Regions from separate parts of the Zoogloea sp. GDB6 genome, predicted to be linked through region 1. Evidence: riboswitches for the same ligand, from Rfam matches in the RefSeq annotation. Region 1 holds a riboswitch; each other region holds the start of a gene.

The links. A riboswitch is a leader RNA that binds a small molecule or an ion and turns the genes downstream of it on or off. The one in region 1 is predicted to bind cobalamin.
Region 2: linked by a shared signal. The riboswitch ahead of AC1PQG_RS06365 (energy-coupling factor ABC transporter permease) and the one ahead of AC1PQG_RS10530 (ribonucleoside-diphosphate reductase subunit alpha) in region 1 are both predicted to bind cobalamin.
Region 3: linked by a shared signal. The riboswitch ahead of AC1PQG_RS24705 (TonB-dependent receptor domain-containing protein) and the one ahead of AC1PQG_RS10530 (ribonucleoside-diphosphate reductase subunit alpha) in region 1 are both predicted to bind cobalamin.

What each region holds. Positions count from the first base shown of each region.
Region 1 covers NZ_CM161497.1:2,330,641-2,338,421, forward strand. The annotation lists gene AC1PQG_RS10530 (ribonucleoside-diphosphate reductase subunit alpha) at 1-1,328, opposite strand, end outside; cobalamin riboswitch at 1,461-1,660, opposite strand; gene AC1PQG_RS10535 (TetR/AcrR family transcriptional regulator) at 1,918-2,610, shown strand; gene AC1PQG_RS10540 (OmpP1/FadL family transporter) at 2,899-4,194, shown strand; gene AC1PQG_RS10545 (3-hydroxyacyl-CoA dehydrogenase/enoyl-CoA hydratase family protein) at 4,257-6,656, shown strand; gene AC1PQG_RS10550 (acetyl-CoA C-acyltransferase) at 6,678-7,781, shown strand, end outside.
Region 2 covers NZ_CM161497.1:1,381,469-1,389,249, reverse strand. The annotation lists gene AC1PQG_RS06385 (ABC transporter substrate-binding protein) at 1-269, opposite strand, end outside; gene AC1PQG_RS06380 (response regulator) at 439-1,116, shown strand; gene AC1PQG_RS06375 (sensor histidine kinase N-terminal domain-containing protein) at 1,113-2,546, shown strand; gene AC1PQG_RS06370 (hypothetical protein) at 2,529-3,473, opposite strand; cobalamin riboswitch at 3,739-3,955, shown strand; gene AC1PQG_RS06365 (energy-coupling factor ABC transporter permease) at 4,145-4,771, shown strand; gene cobM (precorrin-4 C(11)-methyltransferase) at 4,771-5,571, shown strand; gene AC1PQG_RS06355 (sirohydrochlorin chelatase) at 5,568-6,482, shown strand; gene AC1PQG_RS06350 (precorrin-8X methylmutase) at 6,490-7,164, shown strand; gene AC1PQG_RS06345 (cobalt-precorrin-5B (C(1))-methyltransferase) at 7,173-7,781, shown strand, end outside.
Region 3 covers NZ_CM161497.1:5,414,299-5,422,079, reverse strand. The annotation lists gene AC1PQG_RS24745 (hypothetical protein) at 1-199, opposite strand, end outside; gene AC1PQG_RS24740 (alpha/beta fold hydrolase) at 270-1,133, opposite strand; gene AC1PQG_RS24735 (N-acetyltransferase family protein) at 1,187-1,708, opposite strand; gene cobC (alpha-ribazole phosphatase family protein) at 1,764-2,315, opposite strand; gene AC1PQG_RS24725 (adenosylcobinamide-GDP ribazoletransferase) at 2,300-3,070, opposite strand; gene cobT (nicotinate-nucleotide--dimethylbenzimidazole phosphoribosyltransferase) at 3,105-4,142, opposite strand; gene AC1PQG_RS24715 (protease inhibitor I42 family protein) at 4,260-4,568, opposite strand; gene cobU (bifunctional adenosylcobinamide kinase/adenosylcobinamide-phosphate guanylyltransferase) at 4,676-5,224, opposite strand; cobalamin riboswitch at 5,328-5,576, shown strand; gene AC1PQG_RS24705 (TonB-dependent receptor domain-containing protein) at 5,709-7,520, shown strand; gene AC1PQG_RS24700 (FecCD family ABC transporter permease) at 7,583-7,781, shown strand, end outside.

The DNA.
Region 1 (7,781 bases):
TCCAGGTGCCAGGTCTCCAGGTAGGCGCACACCGCGCCCTTGCGCTTGCCGCCCTGGTTCACGGCGACGGCGGTGTCGTTGACCACCTTGAGGAAGGGGATCACGCCCTGGCTCTGGCCGTTGGTGCCATTGATGCGGCTGCCGAGGGCGCGCACCGGGGTCCAGTCGTTGCCGAGGCCGCCGGCGTATTTCTGCAGCAGCGCGTTCTCCTTGACGGCCTGGTAGATACCCTCCAGGTCGTCCGAGACGGTGGTGAGGTAGCACGAGGACAGCTGGGAGTGGCGCGTGCCGCTGTTGAACAGGGTCGGTGTCGAGCACATGAAGTCGAAGCTCGAGATCAGCGCGTAGAACTCGATGGCGCGGGCTTCCCGGTCGATCTCGTTGAGGGCGAGGCCCATCGCGACGCGCATGAAGAAGATCTGCGGCAGCTCGATGCGGCGCCCGTCCACGTGCAGGAAGTAGCGGTCGTAAAGGGTTTGCAGGCCGAGGTAGCCGAACTGCAGGTCGCGTTCGGGGCGCAGGGCGGCGGCGAGGCGGGCCAGGTCGAAGTCGGCCAGGCGCGGGTCGAGCAGTCCGGCGGCAATCCCGCGGCCGACGAATTCCGGCAGCTGCTCGGCGTACTGCCCGGCCAGCGCATCGAGCTGCACGCCGTGGCCCAGCACTTCCCGCGCCAGGCTGACCAGCAGCAGGCGTGCGCTGGCCTGGTTGTAGCCGGGTTCGCGCTCGATCAGCCCGCGGGCGGCGAGGATCAGCGCCTGGTCCACGTCGGCGAGGGGAACGCCGTCGTAGAGGTTGCGGAGGGCGTGGTCGAGGATGGCCTGGGGGCTGACGCCGTCGCCCAGGCCGGCGCAGGCGGTCCGGCAGTTGGCGAGCAGGCGGACGGTGTCGAGGGGGATCCGGCGCTCGCCGTCCTGGACGTGGAGGATAGGCGCGGTGGCGGCGTCGACCGGCACGGCGGCCCGTTCCGCCGAGCGGCGTTCCCGGTACAGCACGTAGGCGCGGGCCACGTCGTGTTCGCCGGAGCGCATCAGGGCCAGTTCGACCTGGTCCTGGATGTCCTCGATGGACACCGTGCCGCCGTCGGGCAGGCGGCGGGTGAGGGCGCGCAGCACGGTGTCGGTGAGGCGGCCGACGATCTCGCGGACGCGGGACGAGGCGGCGCTGGCGTTGCCCTCGACGGCGAGGAAGGCCTTGGTCATGGCCACGGCGATCTTGTCGGCGTTGAAGGCGACGACGGCTCCGTTGCGGCGGATGACCTGCAACGCGGCAACGGCGGTTTCATGGCTGCCGGCGTGGCTCGGCGAGGATTTCAGGATGGCGGTCTGCAAGCGGGTTCTCCGTGTCCGGGGGGCGGAGAGCCGAGGGAGCGATTGGAGCGCGGCAGCGGGAACCCGGCAGGGCGGCCCGCCGCACGACGGCGGCAAGACTCCTCGTTTCAGGGACACCCCGCCCCAAAAGCGCAAAAGGATTGGGCCATGGCAGGTCTCCTGACTCTCGGGTCCGCGTGTCGTGCCGGCCTTCCCGGAGCGCATCCAGTGGCTGTGGGGGCACGAAACTCGCCGATTACAGTTGCGGGGGCAGTGCCGGCATTGAGACCTTGGTCTCGCACCGGCTTCCCTTTTCATCCCCTGGCGGGGAACCAATGACGGGGCGGAGTTTAGGCGGCGGCCGGGCGGGCTGTCAACGCGTTGATCGGCTATTTAGTGATTGAGGCTGTCAATTGATCAACCAATAGTAGGCTGAGGGCGGAGCATATCGTTATGCGTGCGCATTCGGCCTGCCGCGGGGATGGGCGTGCAATGGCCCATGGATGCGTGGGGGATACCCGGCGGCTGTTTGCCGCCTTGGGCTCGGCGCTTGCATCCACGTACGGATCAATTTATGTTCAAACGACTGTACGAGGACGGAGTATCAGAAGTGGCTGCACCGAAAGCTGGCGAGACCCCCAATGCGGATACCCGCGAACGAATTCTTGATGCGGCCGAGCGCCTCTTCATGGCCAACGGCTACGACGGGACGTCTATGCGCCAGATCACCAGCGGAGCAGGCGTCAACCTGGCGGCGGTGAACTACCACTTCGGCTCCAAGGAATCCCTGATGCAGGAGGTCTTCCGCCGACGGCTCGACTGGCTGAACGATGAGCGCATGCGCATCCTCGACGCGCTGGAGCGTGAGTCGGCGGGCAAGCCGCTGAAGCCGTCGCAGATCGTGGACGGCTTTTTCGGGACGCTGCTGCGCCTGGCCGACAACGAGGCCCGCGGCGGCATGACCTTTCTGCGCCTGCTCGGGCGGACCCTCACCGAGCCCACAGAGTTCATCCACACCTTTCTCGCCCGGGAATACCGCGCCGTCGTCGAGCGCTACAAGGACGCACTGTTCAAGGCGCTGCCGGATGTGCCCAAGTCCGAGATCGTCTGGCGCTTCCACTTCATGCTCGGCGCCACCTCGTTCGCGATCGCCGGCATCGACGCGCTGCGTGTGGTGACCGACTGGCAGATCGAGGATGAAACGGAGATGGACCGCTTCGATCGCCTGCTGCCGCGGCTGATGTCCTTCCTGCTCGGCGGCCTGCGGGCACCGCTGCCGCAGTTCGAGGGCGCCGCGGACTGACGCGCCGCCCGGCTGGCTGCCCGAGGCTTCGGGCAGCAGGGGCCGCATCTGGAGCGCCGGGACGTGCGTTCCACCACCTGTATCTGACGATTCGCATCGCCGGCACGCAAAAAAAGACTTGCCGGCTCGTTGCAAGCTCCTTATTATCAAACGAACGTTTGAATATAGTGATTCCAGGAGGCCTTGGAGTAGCAGGGCTGTTTTTTTGCCTCTCGGTTAAAACGAACGTTTGTGCATTCCAGTTTCGATGTTCTTGCTTATTACAAAAGTACAAAAGGAGACGACTTGATGCGAAACATGCTGCAGCCCCGCGTTATCCCGTTGCTCATATCGGCGCTGGCATTTTCCGGCTCGGCAGGCGCCGCCGGCTTCCAGCTCATGGAGCAGAACGGTTCAGGGCTTGGAACGGCCTATGCCGGCCAGGCTGCCGTTGCCGAGGACGCGAGCACGATCTATTTCAATCCGGCCGGAATGACGCTGCTGTCCGGTACTCACAACATCAGCGCAGTAGGCACGCTGATCAGTCGGAGTAGCCGCTTCACCGATCAAGGAACCACGCCCATGCCGGTCATCAATCCGCTGACCGGCGCGCCCACCGGGGCATTCCATCCGCTCGGTGACTCGGGAGGCAATGGGGGTGGCGTGCATGCGGTACCGGCGATCTACTACGCCTACGCCTTGGCGCCAGACTGGCGGCTGGGCCTGGGAATAGGGCCGACCTTCGCCGACGAGACGGAATACGACAGCACCTTCGTCGGACGCTTCTCTGGCCAGAAAACCCGCATCCGCCATATCAACGTCAATCCGTCCGTCGCCTACCGTGTCAATGAGCGGCTGTCGCTTGGCGTCGGCGTCGACTACGTCGTCAGCAAGATCGAATTCACACAGGCCACGCCCTACGTCGGCGCACCGGTCGGGCGGCTCAAGGGCGATGGTCGGGCCTGGGGCTACAACGCCGGCCTGATGTATCAGCTGGACGAGGCCACCCGGCTGGGCGTGAGCTACCGCTCCAAGGTGAAGGTCGATCTCGACGGCACGCAGACCGTGCCGGGCCTGGTCGATCGGTCGATCACCGCCTCCATCGAGACGCCCGACACCTTGTCCGTCGCGCTCCAGCACAAGCTCAACGAGCGCTGGACGCTGCTCGGCGACTACTCCTGGACCGGCTGGAGCAGCCTACAGACGTTGGCGCCCAAAGTAGCTGCCAACGGTGCGGCTGCCACGGCACCGCTGCGCTACAACTTCAAGGACACCTGGCGCGTGGGCGTCGGCGCAACCTGGCAGTACAACCAGGACTGGAAACTGCGCGCCGGTACCGCCTTCGACAAGAACCCGATTCCCGACGATGCCAGTCGCACGATGACCGTGCCCGACGCGGACCGCATCTGGTTGGCCTTCGGCGCCAAGTGGGCCGTCGCGCCCAATACCAGCCTGGATTTCGGCTACGCCCACCTGTTCCTCAAGGACACCCACACAGCGCGGGCGGTCACGAACACCGCCGAGACGGTGACCCTGCAGACCGTACGAGGCAAGTTCGAGAACAGCGTCGATCTGCTATCCGTCCAGCTGAACTACGCCTTCTGATGCGTCGCCACGATTTTTCTATACCCTTAATGCATAATCCTGATTGCTGAAGGAGACAGCCCTTGAACAAATTGATCGTAAGAAAGGCCGCGGTCCTCGGCGCCGGCGTGATGGGTGCGCAGATCGCCGCCCACCTGGCCAATGCCGACGTGCCCGTCGTGCTGTTCGACCTGCCTTCCAAGGACGGCGACAAGAACGCGGTTGTAAGGAAAGCCCTCGACGGCCTCAAGAAGCTCGACCCGGCGCCGCTGGCGAGCAAGGACACGCTGCGCTTCATCGACGCCGCCAACTATGAGGTACACCTACCGCTGCTCGCCGACTGCGACCTGATCATCGAGGCGATTGCCGAGCGCATGGACTGGAAACACGATCTCTACGCGAAGATCAGCCCCTTCCTGGCACCGGACGCGGTGATCGCGTCGAACACCTCCGGCCTGTCGATGAACGCGCTGGAGCAGGGCCTGCCGGAGGTGTTGCGCCCGCGTTTCTGCGGTGTGCACTTCTTCAACCCGCCACGCTACATGCATCTGGTGGAGCTCATTGCCACGCAGCGCACCGATGCCACGCTGCTCGACGCATTGGAAACCTGGCTTACGTCCCGCCTCGGCAAAGGCGTGATCCGCGCGCTGGACACACCGAACTTCGTCGCTAACCGCATCGGCGTCTTCTCCATCCTGGCGGTGATGCACCATACCCAGGCCTTCGGCCTCGGTTTCGATGAGGTCGATGCGCTGACCGGCCCGAAGATCGGCCGGCCGAAGAGCGCCACCTACCGCACCGCCGATGTGGTCGGCCTGGATACGCTGGCTCACGTCATCAAGACGATGCAGGACACCCTGCCCGACGACCCTTGGCATGCGCACTTCACGACGCCAGCCTGGCTGAAGTTGCTGATCGAGCAGGGCGCTCTCGGGCAAAAGACCCGCTGCGGCATCTTCCGCAAGCAGGGTAAGGAGATCCAGGTGCTCGACCTGGCCGAGCAGGGTTATCGGCCATCCTCCGCTGAAATCGCCGACGAGGTCGCTGCAATCCTCAAGATCCGGAACCCGGCAGAGAAATTCGCCGCACTGCGGGCCTCGCAACATCCCCACGCGCAATTCCTGTGGGCGATCTTCCGCGATATCTTCCACTACGCTGCGGTGCAGCTCGAGAACGTGGCCGATAACGCCCGCGACCTCGACCTGGCCATGCGCTGGGGCTTCGGCTGGGCGCAAGGGCCGTTCGAAACCTGGCAGGCTGCCGGTTGGTCCGCCATTGCCGATGCGGTGGCCGCCGACATTGCGGCCGGTAAAGCCATGAGCGATGTGCCGCTGCCGGCTTGGGCGCTGGAAGCCGGCCGCACTGGCGTGCATACGCCAGAGGGCTCCTGGTCGGCCCGCCGCAATACCTACGTGCCGCGTTCCGACTTGCCGGTTTACCGCCGCCAGCTCTTCCCTGAGCGGGTGCTCGGCGAGAACGTGGCGTCACCGGAACAGTCCGGCGAGACCCTGTACGAGAACGACGGCGTCCGCTTGTGGCGTCTGCCTGCGGTCGATGCCGGCATCGGCATCGTGTCGATCAAGTCGAAGATGCATACCATCGGCAACGAGGTGCTCGACGGTGTCATCGCCGCGGTGCGCCAGGTGGAGCGCACGCTCGACGGTCTCGTTGTCTGGCACGAGGCGCCGTTCGCTGTCGGGGCCAATCTGCAGCAGGTGGCGGAAGCCATCAGCGCCGGCCGCTTCGACGTGCTGGAGGCGACCGTCGAGAAGTTCCAGCGCGCCTCGCAGGCGTTGAAGTATGCGCAGGTTCCGGTCGTTGCCGCGGTGCAGGGCATGGCGCTCGGCGGCGGTTGCGAGTTCGTCATGCATGCGGGCAAGCGCGTGCTGGCGCTGGAGAGCTACGTGGGCCTGGTGGAAGCCGGTGTCGGCCTGATCCCGGCGGGTGGCGGCTGCAAGGAATTCGCGGTGCGTGCGGCTGAACTGGCCGCCCAGTCCGCAACGCCGACCGAGGTGTTCAACTTCCTGCAGCCGGTGTTCCAGACGATTGCGATGGCGAAGGTCGCCAAAAGCGCGCAGGAGGCCATCGACTACGGCTTCGCCCGGCCGTCAGACACCATCCTCTTCAATGCCCACGAACTGCTGTGGGTTGCCATCCGCGAAGCACGCGCCATGGCCGATGCCGGCCACACCCCGCCGCAGCTGGCCCGAGGCATTCCGGTCGCCGGCAAGAACGGCATCGCCACCTTCGAGATGATGCTGGTGAACATGAAGGAAGGCGGGATGATCTCCGCCCACGATTACAAGGTGGCCAAGGCGGCTGCCACCGCCCTGTGCGGCGGCGAGGTGGAAACCGGCAGCCTGGTGGACGAGGAATGGCTGCTCACCGTCGAGCGCCGCCTGTTCGTCGAACTGCTGAAAGATCCCCTCACGCAGGCCCGCATCCAGCACATGCTGGAAACCGGCAAGCCGCTGCGCAACTGATCGGGCCAAGGAGACAAAAACATGAGCAAACAGATTCAAGACGCCTACATCGTCGCCGCGACCCGTCTGCCGGTGGCCAAGCGCAACGGCGCATTCCGCAATGTCCGCCCGGACGACATGTTGGCGGCGGTTCTCAGATCCGTCGTGGCCCAGGTGCCGGGCGTCGACCCGGCCCTGATCGGCGACGTCATTGTCGGCTGCGCGATGCCGGAGGCGGAGCAGGGCATGAACGTGGCCCGCATCGGCCTGCTGCTGGCTGGGCTACCGACCAGCGTGCCAGGGCTGACGATCAACCGCTTCTGCTCGTCCGGCGTGCAGGCAGTGGCCGACGCGGCCAACCAGATCCGCCTTGGCCTGGCCGATGTGATGCTCGCCGCCGGCACCGAGTCGATGACGGTGATGCCGCAGATGATGGGCAACAAGATGTCGATGAACCCGGCGATCTTCGCCCACGAGGAGAATCTGGGCATCGCCTACGGCATGGGCCTCACCGCCGAAAAGGTCGCCCAGCAATGGAAGATCGGCCGCGAGGCCCAGGACCAGTTCGCGCTGGCTTCCAACCAGAAGGCCTGCGCGGCGATCCTGGCCGGCCATTTCAACGCCGAGACGACGCCTTACGGCTTCACCGAGCACATCCCCGACCTGGCGAGCGGCCAGGTCCGCGCCCGTCAGCGCACCGTCGAGGTGGACGAAGGGCCGCGCCAGGATGCCTCTCTGGAGAAACTCGGCAAATTGAAGCCGGTGTTCAACGTGCGCGGCTCGGTTACCGCTGGCAACTCGTCGCAGATGTCGGACGGCGCTGGGGCGGTGATGCTGGTGTCGGAAAAGATCCTGCGGGAACACAATCTGACGCCGCTGGCCCGCTTCGCCGGCTATGCGGTGGCCGGTGTGGCGCCGGACATCATGGGCATCGGTCCGGTGGCGGCGATTCCGAAGGCGCTGGCCCAGGCCGGCATCCGCCAGGACGCGCTGGACTGGATCGAACTGAACGAAGCTTTCGCCGCCCAGTCGCTGGCGGTGATGCAGGAACTCGGCCTCGATCCGGACAAGGTCAATCCGCTCGGTGGCGCCATCGCCCTCGGCCATCCTCTCGGCGCGACTGGTGCGATCCGCACCGCCACCGTG
Region 2 (7,781 bases), 950 kb from region 1:
AAGCGGTTGTACAGCTCGGTGGTGCTCATGTTGCTGTACTCCACCTGGACGGCGGGGTACTGGGCGCGGAACTCGCGGATCAGGTGATTGGCCTGCTCGTTGTCGGTCACCCCGTAGATCACCAGCTTGCCTTCCTTGGCGGCGGCAGCGGCCAGTTCGGACGGGGTCTGGGCCAGCACCGGAGTTGCACCGAAGGCGGCGGCCACACAGGCGGCCACCAGCAGCTTGCCGAAACGGCGGCGGGAAGCGGGCAGGAAGGTATTCATCATCTTGTCTCCTCTATCTTTTCTGTGATCCGTCGGCCGGTTCCGCCGGGGCTTTGCGCCCTCTGGCGGACCGTCTGGGATGGATCATTCGCCGATCGCCTTTCGATTCGCTTTCAGTCTTTTCCGGCGCTAACCTTGGCCCATCTCCCCTTTTTACAAGAAAGCCGCCCCCATGCGCATCCTCCTCGTGGAAGATCACCCGGAACTCGGCGAGTGGCTGGCGAAATCCCTGCGCCAGGCCGGCTACGCGGTCGACGTGGCCGACCGGGGCGACCACGCCGAGCACTTCCTGCTGTCCCAGGAGTACGACGGCGTGATCCTCGACCTGACCCTCCCCGGCAAGGACGGGCTCGACGTGCTGCGCGGGCTGCGCGCCCGCGGCTCGCGCATGCCGGTGCTGATCCTGACCGCCCGCGGCGCGGTGGACGACAAGGTCAAGGGCCTCAACCTGGGCGCCGACGACTACATGGCCAAGCCCTTCGAACTCAACGAACTGGAGGCGCGCCTGAAGGCCCTGCTGCGCCGCTCGGCCGGTTTCAATCCAGTGGTGCGCATCGGCCGGCTCGATTTCGACACCGTCAGCCGCCTGGCCAGCGTCGAGGGCCGCCCGCTGGCCCTCACGCCGCGCGAGCTGGCGGTGCTCGAAGCCCTGCTGCTGCGGGCCGGCCGCCCGCTGGCGCGGGAGGCCCTGTTCGAGAAGGTCTTCAGCCTCGACCAGGAAGCCCGCGCCGAAGCCATCGAGATCTACGTCCACCGCCTGCGCAAGAAGCTCGACGGCTCCGGCGCCTGCGTCACCACCGTACGCGGGCTGGGCTACATGCTCGGCCCGGAAAAGACCGACACCCCATGAGGACGCTCAGCCTCAAGCGCCGCCAGACCTTCTGGCTGGTCGGCGTGCTCTCCCTGCTGCTGATCGTGGACGCCTGGTTCAGCTACGGCGACGCCCAGCAGGCCGCCAACCAGGCCTACGACCGCTCCCTGTCGGCCTCCGTGCGCGGCATCGCCGAGCGCGTCTATGCTACCGAGAGCGAGGTGGTGGTGGATGTGCCCTACTCAGCGCTGGAGCTCTTCGAATCGGGCAGCGCCGACCGCATCTACTACAGCGTGCAGATTCTCGGCGGCGACATCATCACCGGCTACGATGGCCTGCCGCCGCCCCCCGCCGGCGACCACAACAAGGCCATCTTTTACGACGGCAGCTACCGGGGCGAATCGGTGCGCATCGGGGCCCTCGTCAAGCCGCTGTACCGGCCCGAGTTTCCCAAGCCGGTGATGATCGTCGTCGCGGAAACCACCAATGCCCGCCAGGAAGTGGTGGCCCACCTGTTCTACCGGGAATTCGCCCGCAAGGCGCTGGTCATCGCGGTGGCGCTGACCGTCGTGCTGCTTGCCACGATCTTCGCGGTGAAGCCCATCGACCGGCTCGGCCAGACCATCCGCGCCCGCCACGAGGACGACCTGACGCCCCTCGACGGCCGTGACGTGCCGGCGGAGGTCCTGCCGCTGGTCGGCGCCATCAACCACCACCTGGACCGCATCGGGCGGATGCTGGAAGCGCGCCGTCGCTTCATCACCGACGCCGCCCACCAGCTGCGCACGCCACTGGCGGTGCTCAACACCCAAGCCGAATACGCCCTGCGCCAGGACGACGCCGGCGAGATGCGCCATGCGGTGGAAGCCCTGCACCACAGCCTCGGCCAGGCCACCCGGCTGGCCAACCAGTTGCTGTCCCTGTCCCGCGCGGAGCCGATCAACGGCCTGATGCTGAAGCAGGAGGACGTGGATCTCGCCGCGGTGGCGCGGGACGTGGTGATCGATCTCCTGGTGCTCGCCGCGAAGCACGACATCGACCTGGGCATCGAAGGCGGCAACAGCCCGGTGATCGTCCGCGGCCAGCCGCTGCTGCTCCGCGAGATGATCTCCAACCTGGTGGACAATGCCTTGCGCTACACGCCGGCTGGCGGCGTCGTGACCGTGCAGGTAGATGTGCAGGCGGACGGAGGCGACGCGCCGCCGATGGCCCGCCTGCGCGTGGTGGACGACGGCCCGGGCATTCCGCCCGACAGTCGGAGCGCAGTGTTCCTGCGCTTCTACCGCCTGCCCGGCAGCGACCACACGGGCAGCGGGCTGGGGCTGTCGATCGTGAAGGAGATCGTGCTCGGCCACCACGGCGACATCGAGCTGGACGACGCCCGACCGGGTACCGCCGAACGGCCAGGGCTGGCCGTCACCGTGCGCCTTCCCCTCGCCGCCGCAGCGGACTCAGCGCACGACGAATGAACGGAAGCTGTTTTCCTTGCCGAGGACGAGCCGGCCGAACTCGTCCAGCAGTTCGGGGCCGACGGCTTCCGCCGGCACGCGACAGGAGGCGAAGCCGAAGCGCTCCAGATTGCGTGACTCGATGACCACCTGGCGGTTCTCGAAGTCGGCCCGCCACACCACCTGCACGCTGATCTCATCGTTCACCGTGAAGGTGCCGAGCTCCAGCTCGCGCTGGCGATTGCGCCGCTCGACGCATTCGAAACGCAGCCCGAGATCGAACAGCATCTGGCGCAGGCGTTCGACCGCATGGCCGGCGCGCTCGATGATGCGCACACCGCCGCCCTTCAGCGTGTAGCCGAAGGTCACCCGCTCAATGCGGCCGCCATCGCTCTCGGCCTGAGTACGGAAATCGGCAAAACCCTCCAGCCAGGCCAGGTTGCGAAACACGTCGCCGGCATCCAGGAAGATGTAATTGCGCGCCACCTGGGGCTTGAGATAGTTGAGCTGGGTGCTCAGGTCGTGGAAATACTCGAAAGCCGCCCGCAAGCGCCGGTCCAGGCTGGTCTTGGCTGCGTCGACCCGCTCGAATGCATCTTCGGCAGCCCGCTGGCGGGTCTCCACCTCACCGCGCAGCTGGTCCAGCAGACCGCCGCTCCGCACCGTCGGCAGCGGTTCCTCGTTTTTTTGCACGTCCGCCGCCTGGCCACCCAGACGCACCGGCGGAAAATCGTTGCCCGGGACCTCGTGATAAGTCTCCTTCGAACGGGGCAAGCCGGTATAGCGGGAGTCGATCTCCTGCACGCGTTTGCGCGCCGCCTCCAGGTCAAAGGAATTGATATCGGCGAGCAGGGCCTCGGCCTCCGCATCCAGTGTGTCTGCATTCGTGTCCTCGCGTCGGCTCCGGTCCTCGTCCGGACAGGCGTCCGGAAGAGAAGACGAGGCCATGCCGCGGCCGGGCGGGAAAAAGGGATCGGGTTGCACGGCAGTCAAGACACCACGTGATATTGATCCGCTGGAAGGACCGGGGTTATTACAGATGCAAGTATTCCGCTGCCTGCGGGCCGGGTCAATCCCGGAATGGTGCGGGATTACCCTCCAATCCCTGTGAAAAATTCCCAGTCCCAGAAAATCTGTCCCCGAAACGGGCAGAACCCAGCATGGATCCCTGCCTGCCGCCAGGGAAACTTGCGCGCGTAAAGAACATGCAGTTAGACTCCGCGCCGTTACGGGTGCCGACCCTGCGTCTGCAGGGAAGGTGAAACGGGAAGTCCGGTGACGTCGGGAGCATGCTCTCCCCGACCATTCCGGCGCAGCCCCCGCTGCTGTAAGCCTGACGAATCTGCTCTACGCCACTGGGTTTTTCCCGGGAAGGTTGGCAGACGAGAGTGAAGGCGAGCCAGAAGACCGGCCTGTGACGATTTGGTGTGGTACAGGCCCCGGGGTGTGGGCAGATCCGACCGATGGGCTTGCCCAGACCCGTTGCCGTCCCGTTCCTCCTGCCTTTTTCCGGAGCCGTCGCCGCCACAGGTCCGCACCCGCCTGGTCCGTATGCATTTGTTCTGCGCATCCCCGTTGCCCTGCCGCACTTCGTTCAATCGACACGAAGGGAAGCAAACATGCACATCGAACCGGGGTACGTCGCCAGTGCCAAGATCGTCGCCGCCAACGCCGCCGCAGTGGCGCTGCTCGGCAGCCAGTCCGTCCACCTCCTCAAGCAGCCGCAGCTGATCGTCCGCACGCTGATCGCCGGCGTCCTGTTCACGCTGTTCATGCAGGCCTTCCACCTGAAGGTCGGCCCGTCCGAACTGCACTTCCTCGGCGCCATGCCGATCTACCTGTCTCTCGGCTTCGTACCGGCCCTGTTCGGCTTCGCCATCGGCCTGCTCGCCCAAGGGCTGATTTTCGAACCGACCGACCTGGTGCACCTGGGCGTCAACACCCTGTCCCTCGCCGTGCCGCTGATGCTGGTGCATGCCACCTTCGGCCAGCGCCTCGCCAAGCTGGATGTACGCAGCATCCTCAAGCTCGACGCCGCCTACTACAGCGGCGTGACCCTGATGGTCGGCTTCTGGCTCGCCATCGGTGAGGTCGCCACGCCCTTCTCCGCCTGGCTCGCCTTTGCTTCGTCCTACGCCGCCATCGTGATGGTCGAGCCGATCTTCACGCTGCTCGCCCTGCAGGCCATCGGCCGCCGCCAAGACAATGCGGCCGTGCGCTTCTGCTTCGCTCCGCAGGCTGCCTGATGGCCGGCAAGGTCTGGTTCGTGGGCGCCGGTCCGGGCGACCCGGAGTTGCTCACCGTGAAGGGTCGCCGCCTGCTGGAAGAAGCCGGCGCGATCCTCTTCGCCGGTTCGCTGGTGGATCAGGCGGCGACGCTGTTCGCGCCGCCCGGCTGCGAGATCCGCGACTCCAAGGACATGACGCTGGAAGAGATGAGCGCCTGGCTCCTCGACCAGACCACCCGCCACGCCACCGTGGTGCGCCTGCAGACCGGCGACCCCGGCCTGTACGGCGCGCTGGTGGAGATGACCCGCCCGCTCACCGCCGCCGGCATCGAATGGGCGGTGGTGCCGGGCGTCTCGTCGGCCTTCGCCTCGGCGGCGGCGGCCGGCGAGACCCTGACGCTGCCGGAAGTCACGCAGACGGTGATCCTGACCCGCGTCGCCGGGCGCACGCCGATGCCGGCGGGCGAGGAGCTGGAAGCCCTGGCCGCCCACAAGACGACCCTGTGCATCTTCCTGTCCATCACCCTGCTGCACGAGGTGCAGCGCGCGCTGCGCGCCGCCGGCTGGGCCGAGGACGCGCCGATCGTGGTGGTGCAGAAGGCCAGCTGGCCGGGCGAGGAGAAGATCGTCCGCGGCACCCTCGCCGACATCAAGAAGCGCTGCCAGGCCGAAAAGATCGCCAGCCAGGCAATGATCATCGCCAGCCCCACGCTGGGCGCCGCCGACTGGCCGACCCTGGCCCGCTCCAAGCTCTACGACCCGGCCTTCGGCCACCGCTTCCGCAAAGCTTCGGCCGCCTCTGAAGAGACTTCCGCATGAACGACACCACCCTGCTCCTCGTCGGCCACGGCTCCCGCAACCGGGACGGCAACAAGGAAATCCTGCACTTCGCCGCCCAGTGGCGCGAACGCCACCCGGCCTGGCGCATCGAGGTGTGCTTCATCGAGCACGCCGATGTGCTGCTCGCCGAAGGCCTCGACCGTGCCGCCCGTGACAGCCGCCGCGTGGTCGTGCTGCCCTTCATCCTCAACGCCGCCGGCCACGTGAAGATGGAGCTGCCGGCCGCCATCGAGGACGCCCGCGCCCGCCACCCCGGCGTGGACTTCGGCTGCACCCGCCACCTGGGCATGGGCCGTGAAATCCTCGCCGTGCTGCAGGCCCAGCTCGACCGCCTGATGAAATCCCTGGCGATGCCCGACCCCCAGACCACTGGCGTGGTCCTGCTCGGCCGCGGCTCGTCGGACGCCGGCGCCAACGGCGAACTGGCCCGCATGGCGCGCTGGCTCTTCGAGGACAACGACCACGAGCTGGTGGACCTGGCCTTCACCGGCGTCACCTGGCCACGCCTGGAAACCATCGTCCAACGCCAGGTGCGCCTGGGCATGACGCAGATCTGCGTGGTTCCGGTGTACCTGTTCACCGGCGTGCTGATCGAGCGCATCCAGGCCCAGCTGGAGCGCCTGCGCCAACAGTACCCGCAGGTCGCCTTCGCGCTGGGCACCCATTTCGGCTTCGACAAGGGCATCTTCGACCTGCTCGACGCCCGCGTGGCCGGCGCCGAATTGCCGGAGGGCGGCCTACTCGAATGCGACGGCTGCAAGTACCGTCAGGCCGCCGAGGCCGAGCACCTGCACGACCACAGCCACACTCACACTGGCCATGCCGGTTGCGGCCACAACCATGACCACGAGCATGGCCACGACCACCCCCATGAACATGCCCACGCCTGAGCCCGCCATGAGCGCCAACACCGTCACCGAACAGCTCACCGCCGCCGGCCGCGCCATCGAGCACGACTCCTTCGCGATCATCGACCGGGAGGCCGGCCCCCACGCCTACAGCGCCGAGCAATGGCCGCTGGTGCGGCGGATGATCCACGCCAACGCCGACTTCGAGTTCAACGGCCTCACCGCCTTCCACCCGCAGGCCATGCAGGCCGGGCTGGAACGCATCCTGGCCGGTAACACACCGGTCGTCGCCGACGTGGAGATGATCTGCGTCGGCCTGTCGAAGCCGCGCCTGGCCCACTTCGGCATGACGACCCACCAGTTCATCTCCGACCCGGACGTGATCGCCGCCGCCCAGGCCGAGGACACCACGCGCGCCGTACAGGCCATGCGCAAGGCCCACCGGCATGGCCTCCTCGACGGCGCCATCGTCGGCATCGGCAATGCGCCCACCGCGCTGATCGAAGTCGTCCGGCTGATCCGCGAGGAAGGCGTCCGCCCGGCCCTGGTCGTCGGCATGCCGGTCGGCTTCGTGTCGGCGGCCGAATCCAAGGACCTGCTGATGGAGCCCGGTGACGTGCCGTGGGTCGCCATCCGCGGCCGCAAGGGCGGCTCGACGCTGGTCGTCGCCGCCATCCACGCCATCCTGGGCCTGGCCGAAGAGCGCCAGCGCCAGGCCTCCTGAGGCCACCGATGGCAGCTGGTCACGCCCTCCCCGAGAAGGTCCGCAAGGGCGATCCGAAACGGGATCGCGGCAACCGCACGGGCTTCTCCACCGGCGCCAACTCCGCCGCTGCCGCCGCCGCTGCGACCCTCGGGCTGGTCCAGGGGCGCGTGCCGGAGGCGATCGAATGCGTGCTGCCCAACACCCAGCGGGTGCGCTTTTCCATCACCGACGGGTGGACTGACGGCCTGCACGCCCGCGCGGTCAGCATCAAGGACGCCGGCGATGACCCGGACGCCACCAACGGCGCCCACCTCACCGCCGAGGTCGAGCGCCTGCCCGGCGCCGCCGGCCAGATCGTGCTGCGCGGCGGGCCCGGCGTCGGCACCGTCACCAAGCCCGGCCTCGGCCTCGACGTGGGCGGCCCGGCGATCAACCCGGTGCCGCGCCGCAACATCACCGACAACGTGCGTGCCGCCGGGGCTCCCATCCTCGAAGCCGGCGACGGCATCGCGGTGACCATCTCGGTGCCCGGCGGCGAGGAAATGGCCAAGAAGACCCTCAACGCCCGCCTCGGCATCCTGGGCGGCATCTCCATCCTCGGCACCACCGGCATCGTGCGCCCTTACTCCACCGCA
Region 3 (7,781 bases), 2.7 Mb from region 1:
TGCCATGACCGACCATCACGCTCTGCACCGTCAGCCCCATGGCGGTGGGGACCGGCGACGGTAAGTCCGCATCCAGGGGGATGCCTGATTCAGCCACATGGATCCAGCCCATGTCCTCGGCAATCCACAGGGCGGCCACTACTACAACCCCAATGCGCAGCAATATGCGCCGCACGCCGGCGCCGTCCAGTCCGCCCATCCAGTCCCCCTTTGCTCCGTGCCTCCCCACCCCTGGTCCCATGTGGATGAAGAGGTAATCCAAAAATAGTCTAACGCCGGCCCGACTCGGGGCCGGGTTGCGATGGCCCGGCGACGAAACCCAGCACGTCTTCCACGAAACGCTCCCGTTCCCACAGATGGGGCGCGTGATCGACACCCTCGTAGATGTGCAGCAGCGCGTCCGGGATGCGCTGTTGCACGAAATGCGCAGTACCCGTGGAGTAGAAGTTGCTCGCTCCGCCGTAGACCAGCAGCGCCGGCACCGGGATGGCCTGCAGCACGTCCCGGTAGTCGGCGGCGGTCAGGCTGCGCCAGCACTCGATCAGCGGCCCGGGTTCGAGGGCCTGCAGGCGCTGGCGGGCGGTCTGGATGCCACTGCCGTTTTCGGCGTACTTGGCGCGGGCCCGCTCGTTGTGGCCATCGGCTGCAAGGCGCAGTACCGCCTCGGCGAAGTCCCGCTGCAACTCACCGATGAAGGCAGCGTTGCGGCTGGCGTCGAAATCCCCATAGATGCCGCTCTTCCAGTCGTCGTCGGTGATGAGGCGCGGCGACTGGTCGATGAAGACCAGCCGCGACAGGCGGCCGGCACCGAAATCGCGCAGGTATTGCCACAGGGTCAGCGCGCCCATCGAGTGGCCGACCGCCACCACCTGATCGAGGCGGTAGTGGTCGAGCAGGTTCTGCAGATCGCGGGCCATGCGCGCGACGGTCGGCACGGTGTCGGTCCGCAGTCCATGCCCGCCATGGCCGCGGGCGTCCCAGCGATACACGCGGAAGCGGGCCTCGAAGGCTTGGAGGAAGGGATTCCAGTCCCGGTGGGTGGACGTCCAGCCATGCAGCAGCACCAGCGGCGGACCGTCGCCGGAGATCTTCAGGTGCAGCTTTTCGCCGTCGTCGGCAAGGAAGTGGTCCATGGGCCTGACTGAAATGGGGATGGCTGAGTTTAGCGGACAAATATGATGGATGATCAACCGTCCACCGGCTGCAGCGGGGTTTCCAGACGACGCCGGTAGAAGCCCACGTCAAGCCAGCGCCCGAACTTGAAACCAACCTCCTTCAGCGTGCCCTCATGCACGAAGCCAAGCTGCTCGTGCAGCGCGATGCTACCGGCGTTGGCCATGTCGATGACACCCACCAGCAGGTGATAGTCCTGCGCCGTGGCCGCCTCCACCAGACGCTTCAGCAAGGCCCGCCCGAGCCCCTGGCCGCGGTGGTCGTGGTGCACATAGACGGAATGCTCGACGGTGTACTTGTAGGCCGGAAAGGCACGGAACGGGCCGTAGCTGGCAAAGCCCTGCAGCGTGCCGGCCTCGTCCACCGCACCGATCACCGGATAGTTGCCGGCCGCCTTGGCGGCGAACCATGCGGTCATGCTGTCGCGGGTGCGCGGCTGGTAGTCGTAAAGGGCGGTGGAAGTGGCGATGGCCTCGTTGAAGATGGCCAGGATCGCATCGCCGTGCTCGGCGAGGGTGCAGGCAATGAAGTTCATCAGTGGAACACGGGCTATGGACACAACCCCGATTGTGCCCCAGCCAGCCGTCCGCTCAGCGGTTGAACCAGCGCAGCAGCGTGCCCCAGTCGTGGAGGTCCAGGCGAGTCACTTCGCCGCAGGCGAAATCGAGGCCAAGCCAGTGTTCCGCCGGCAGCTTGAGCAGATGGCCGGCCAGCGCGCGCAGTGGGCCACCGTGGGCAACTACAACCGCGGCGGCCGGCGGCGCGGCCTGCAGCTCGGCGAGGAAATCGTGAACGCGGGCCGCCATCTGGCGCGGCGACTCGCCGCCCGGTGGCGCGAAGTCCAGCGGCACGTCGGCCCACGCATCGAGGGCGGCACGGCCGATGTCGTCATAGCTGCGCCCTTCCCATTCGCCGAAGTGGATTTCCTTGAGGCGCGGTTCCAGCCGCGGCGTACCGAGCGCTTCGGCCAGCAGGCGGGCGCGGGTCAGCGGACTGGCGTACAGCGCAAAGTCGGCCGGCAACAGCGGGCGCAGGCGCGCCGCCACGTCGGCGGCAGACTCGGCCAGCCCCAGGTCGGTCTGGCCGTAACAGATCCCCGGCGCCACGGCGGGCCGGGGATGGCGGATCAGGTAAAGCTCCACGCGGCGAGCATCCCCAGGTAGATGGCGATTTCGGCCAGTTGCTGGGTAGCCCCCAGGCAGTCGCCGGTATAACCGCCGAGCCGGCGGGCAAACTTGCGCGCCGCGGCGATCGCCACCACAGCGGTGACGAGCAGCGCCGCCAAGGCCTCCAGCGGCGTTAGCAGCAACAAGGGCACGACCCCGGCCAGCGTCGCGATGCCCAGCTCGGTGGCGCTCGGGCGGCGCGCCACCGGTGCCGACTTGGCGCTGTCGTCGCTGCGTGCGTAGTCGAGCACCGCCATCACGCTCACCGCGGCGAGGCGCGACAGCGGATGGGCCACCAGCAGCGCGGCGACCACCGGGTAGTCGTCATCGGCGCCCAGGTCGGCGAGGGCCAGGTATTTGGCGAGCAGCAGCAGCACCAGCCCGATGGCACCGTAGCTGCCGATCCGCGAGTCCTTCATGATCGCCAGCGCCTGCTCCTTGGTCCACCCGCCGCCGAGGCCGTCGCAGGTGTCGGCCCAGCCGTCCTCGTGGAAAGCGCCGGTGGCGCGGATGGTCGCCGCCATCGCCAGCACCACCGCCAGGTCCACCGGCAGCAGCTGTGCCGCCAACCAGTAGGTCGCCGCGCCGATCAGGCCGACCAGCCAGCCAACCAGCGGCAGGTAGCGCGCCGCCCGCCCCAGCTTGTCCGGCGCGAAGTCCACCCAGCCCGGCACCGGCAGGCGGCTGAAGAACGCGATGGCGATGAAGATCAGCTCGAGCTGGGCGCGGATCATGGCAGTGCGGCGGACTGGCGGCTTGCGTGTCTCACGCGTCCTTGCCGCTGACGCCGGCGGATTCGAAGCTGGCCATTTCGTTGAGGAAATTGACCGCCGCCTGCACCAGCGGGAAGGCCAGCGCGGCGCCAGTGCCCTCGCCAAGGCGCAAGTCGAGCTGGACCAGCGGGGCGGCACCCAGGTGGGCCAGCTGCACGGCGTGGCCGGGCTCTTCGGAACGGTGCGCGAACACGCAGTAATCGATGATTTCCGGGGCGATCTCATAGGCCACCAGCAGCGCGCTGGTGACGATGAAGCCGTCGATCAGCAGCAGCATGCCGGCTTCGGCGGCGCCGAGCATCGCACCCGCCATCATCGCGATCTCCAGGCCGCCGTACTCGGTCAGCGCTTCCAGCGGATCGCCGCGGCGTCCGCCACGGGCCACGGCCTTGGCCAGCAGCGCACGCTTGCGGGTCATGCCCGCGTCGTCGAGGCCAGTACCACGGCCGATCACCACGTCCAGCTCGGCGCCGGTCAGGCAGTGGGTCAGCAGCGACGCGGCGGCGGTGTTGCCGATGCCCATCTCGCCGAAACCGACCACGTTGCAGCCGTCGGCGGCCAGGCCGCGGACCAGCTCGCGGCCACGGGCCAGCGCAGCGTCACGCTGGGCGACGGTCAGCGCCGGTTCTTCCAGGTAGTTGGCGGTGCCCGGTGCCACCTTGGCGTCGATCAGGCCGGGGCGGCTGCCAAAGTCGTGGGCCACGCCGGCATCCACCACTGTCAGGCCCATGCCCATCTGGCGCGCAAAGACGTTGATCGCTGCGCCGCCGGCAAGGAAGTTCTCGACCATCTGCCAGGTCACGTCCTGCGGGTAGGCGGACACGCCCGCCTTGGCCGCGCCGTGGTCGCCGGCAAACACCAGCATGTGCGGCCGGCGCAGTTCGGGGCTGAGGGTCTGCTGGATCAGGCCGATCTGGCGGGCCAGCGGCTCGAGGCGGCCAAGGGCGCCGAGGGGCTTGGTCTTGGTGTCGATGCGCTGCTGCAGCGCGGGGGCGAGGGACTGGTCGGGACGGACGATGGCGTAGGTCATGGGACGCATCTGCGGACGGTGTCGAGGCCGCGGATGCTAGGACGCCGAAATCATTTGTTCAAGCGCCAGCGCCCCTGGACGGCCGCCCCGCGATATCCGCCGGACGGCCGCAAAGCCTTAATTGGCGCGGCTTTTCCCGCCCAGCGAACGAACCTGCAGGACGACCCGGCGGCTGTTGCGCACCTCGCGCTCCCACGCGCGCTTTAGCACGAAACGCAGTTCGTAGTCGCCAGCCACTTCGCCGATCACCGAAAAGACCTGGCTGCCGTCGCGCCGCTGCGCGACCGTCGCCTGGCTTTCCTCGAGGCATACGCGGACCGCGCCGTTGGCGCCATCCACGTACCAGGTGGCGCCGCTGCCCGGGTAGGACGGCAGCGCAATACGGCAGATCTGCCCGACGTTGCTGGCAAGGCGTTGGGTGCTCATGGTGTGGATCCCTTTTGTTTTTTTAAGGGATCGATGGTGCCGTGCAGCAAGCAGCGGCCGCTATGTGGCGGGACATCGCCGAACTGTGACCTATTACCACCCGCCCTTCAGGCCCCCTTGAGGACCAGCGGCAGGCCCGCGGCGACGAAAGTCACCCGCCCGCACAGGGCCGCCACAGCCTGGTTGAGACGCCCGGCCTCGTCGCGGAACAGGCGGCCCAGCGGACTCTCCGGCACCAGGCCGAGACCCACCTCATTGGCGACGAAGATCACTTTCCCCGGCAATTGCGGAATCAGTTCGAGCAACGCCGCACGCTCGCGGGCGAAGGCCGGCAGCAGCTCGGCACCGGCGGCCGGCGGCAGGTTCTCGGCCCCGTCGAGCAGGTTGGCCAGCCACAGGGTCAGGCAATCGACGACCACGCAGCGCTCCGGCGTCGCCGTCGCCTGCAGTGCCGCCGCCAGCGCGCGGGGCGCTTCGACGACATTCCAGCCTGCCGGCCGGTCGGCCTGGTGACGGGCGATGCGCACGCACATTTCCTCGTCCAGCGCCTCGGCGGTAACGATCACATACACAGCCAGGCCGCTCGCCGCGGCGGCCTGTTCGGCGTGGCGGCTCTTGCCGGAACGGGCGCCGCCCAGGATCAATTCGGATGACATAAGAGGGCTCCAGCAGATTGACGCTCACGTCAACCCAATTCGGGAAGTGACTGATTTTGGTGCTATTATCGCAGCCGTTGTCGCCACAGGGCCGAGTCGGCCCGGCGATACGCGTGCTCCAGGTGCTCCAGCGGCCGTCCAGGCCAGGAGTTAAACGGGAAACAGGTGCGCGTGCTTCCACACGGAAGCCGCAAGGCCTGTGCTGCCCCCGCAACGGTAAGGAAGCGCAAGGCGCATCACATAGCCACTGGGCCTTACGGGCCTGGGAAGGCGATGCGTCCTGTCCGGTCGGCATTGTGCCGCACCGGCTCGGCTTGCGAGCCCGGATACCGGCCTCGATCACACAACAGCGGAAGTGCCACGGGGTGGTGGCAACGCGCGCGGCCGTGATCCTGTCCGGCCTTCTGCGGTACCTCCCCTGCGCTTCCACACGCAATCCACCCGAGTCGGCGGGGACGCCACCGGGTCCGGGAGAACCTGACAGATGATCATCCGCCTTTCCACCGCCGCCCTCGCGGTCGCTTCCGTGTTTCCCAGCCTGGCGCAGGCCGCAACCGAGCAGCCCACCGTCGTCGTCACCGCCACCCGCCAGGCCCAGCGCGCCGACGAGTCGCTGGCTGACGTGACCGTCATCGGGCGCGAGCAGATCGAACGCGCCGGCTCGACCTTCTCCCTGCCCGAACTGCTGGCCCGCCAGCCCGGCATCCAGATGGCGTCCAGCGGCGGCCCCGGCAAAGCCACCGACATCTTCATCCGCGGCGCCAGCCCGCGCCAGACCCTGCTGGTCGTCGACGGCATGCGCCTCGGCTCGACGACCCTCGGCTCGCCGAGCTGGCAGGACATCCCGCTATCGCAGATCGAGCGCATCGAAATCGTCCGCGGCCCGGCTTCCGCGCTGTACGGCGCCGACGCCATCGGCGGCGTGATCCAGATCTTCACGCGCAAGGGCGAAGGCGCGCCGAAGGCCGACGCCTTCGTCGGCGTCGGCAGCTACGGCACCCGCGAAACCTCGGCCGGCGTGTCCGGCGGCACCGACAAGCTGTCGTACTCGGTGCGCGGCGGCTATGCCGAGAACGACGGTTTCAGCGCCATCTACAGCAAGACCAAGCAGCCTTACTACTACAACCCGGACAAGGATCCGTACCGCAACAGCAACTTCTCGGCCAAGCTGGGCTATAGCGTGGCGGACGGCCATGAAGTGGGCGCTTCGATCCTCTACGCCACCAGTCGCAACCATTACGACTCGGGCCTCGGCTTCGACAACTACAGCAACAACATCCAGAACGCCTGGAACCTGTTCAGCCGCAATCGCCTCACGGACATCTGGACCAGCACCGTGCGCTTCGGCCAGTCGGTGGACGACTCGAAGGACTTTGCGTCCTACGCCCCCAGCGGCGCGTCGATCAAGACCACCCAGCAGCAGTTCATGTGGCAGAACGACATCCGCCTGCCGGTCGGCACCCTGCTCGCCGCCTACGAGAACCTGCACCAGAAGGCCGTCAACCAGGACACCTTCGACGTCAGCCGCTCGATCAACTCGGCACTGCTCGGGTGGACCGCCGGCTTTGGCCCGCACAAGGTCCAGCTCAATGCCCGCCACGACGACAACAGCCAGTTCGGCGGCAAGACCACCGGCTACGCCGGCTACGGCTACCAGATCCTGCCGACCCTGCGCGTGCAGGGCAGCATCGGCAACGCCTTCCGCGCGCCGACCTTCAATGAGCTGTATTACCCCGGCTACGGCAACGCCAACCTGAGGCCGGAAAGCGCCTACAACAAGGAAGTCGGCCTGCTGTGGGAGCAGCACGGGCACAGCGTCAGCGCCACCTACTTCCGCAACCGCATCAGCAACCTGATAGTCAACGACCAGAACTTCATCCCGCAGAACGTCGGCAGTGCCCGCCTGGAAGGCATCAGCCTGGGCTACGGCGGCCAGCTCGCCGGCTTCGACATCGTCGCCAACATCGACTTCCTCGATCCGAAGGACCTGGACACCGGCACGCGCCTGCAGCGCCGCGCCAACAAGACCGGCAATCTGGCGATCAGCCGCAGCTTCGCGGCCCTCACCGTGGGCGCCGAATGGCAGGGTTCCAGCGGCCGCTACGACCGTACCAACGAGGTCAACCCGATGGGCGGCTACGGGCTGGTGAACGCCTTCGCCAAGTACGCGCTGACCAAGGAGCTGGGCCTCGAAGCACGGGCCAACAACATCCTCGACAAGCAGTACGAAACCGCCTGGGGCTTCAAGACGGCCGGCGCCAACGTCTTCTTCGGCGTACGCTACGCACCGAAATAAGCCCCATGCACGGAGGGACCATGGCCGACGGGCACACCGCCGCCCGACATCAACCGGTGAGCATGCGCCACATGCGCCTGCGCGCCCGGCTGGTCATCGCCGGCCTGATGACGGCGGCGCTGGTGGCCTTCGCCTGGTCCCTGTCGGCCGGCGCCATGCCAGTGTCCTGGCACGATCTGCTGGCAGCACTGGGCAGCGGTGAAAGCAGCATGGAGGCGGACATCGTCCGCCAGCTACGCCTGCCCCGCGCCATCGCCGCCT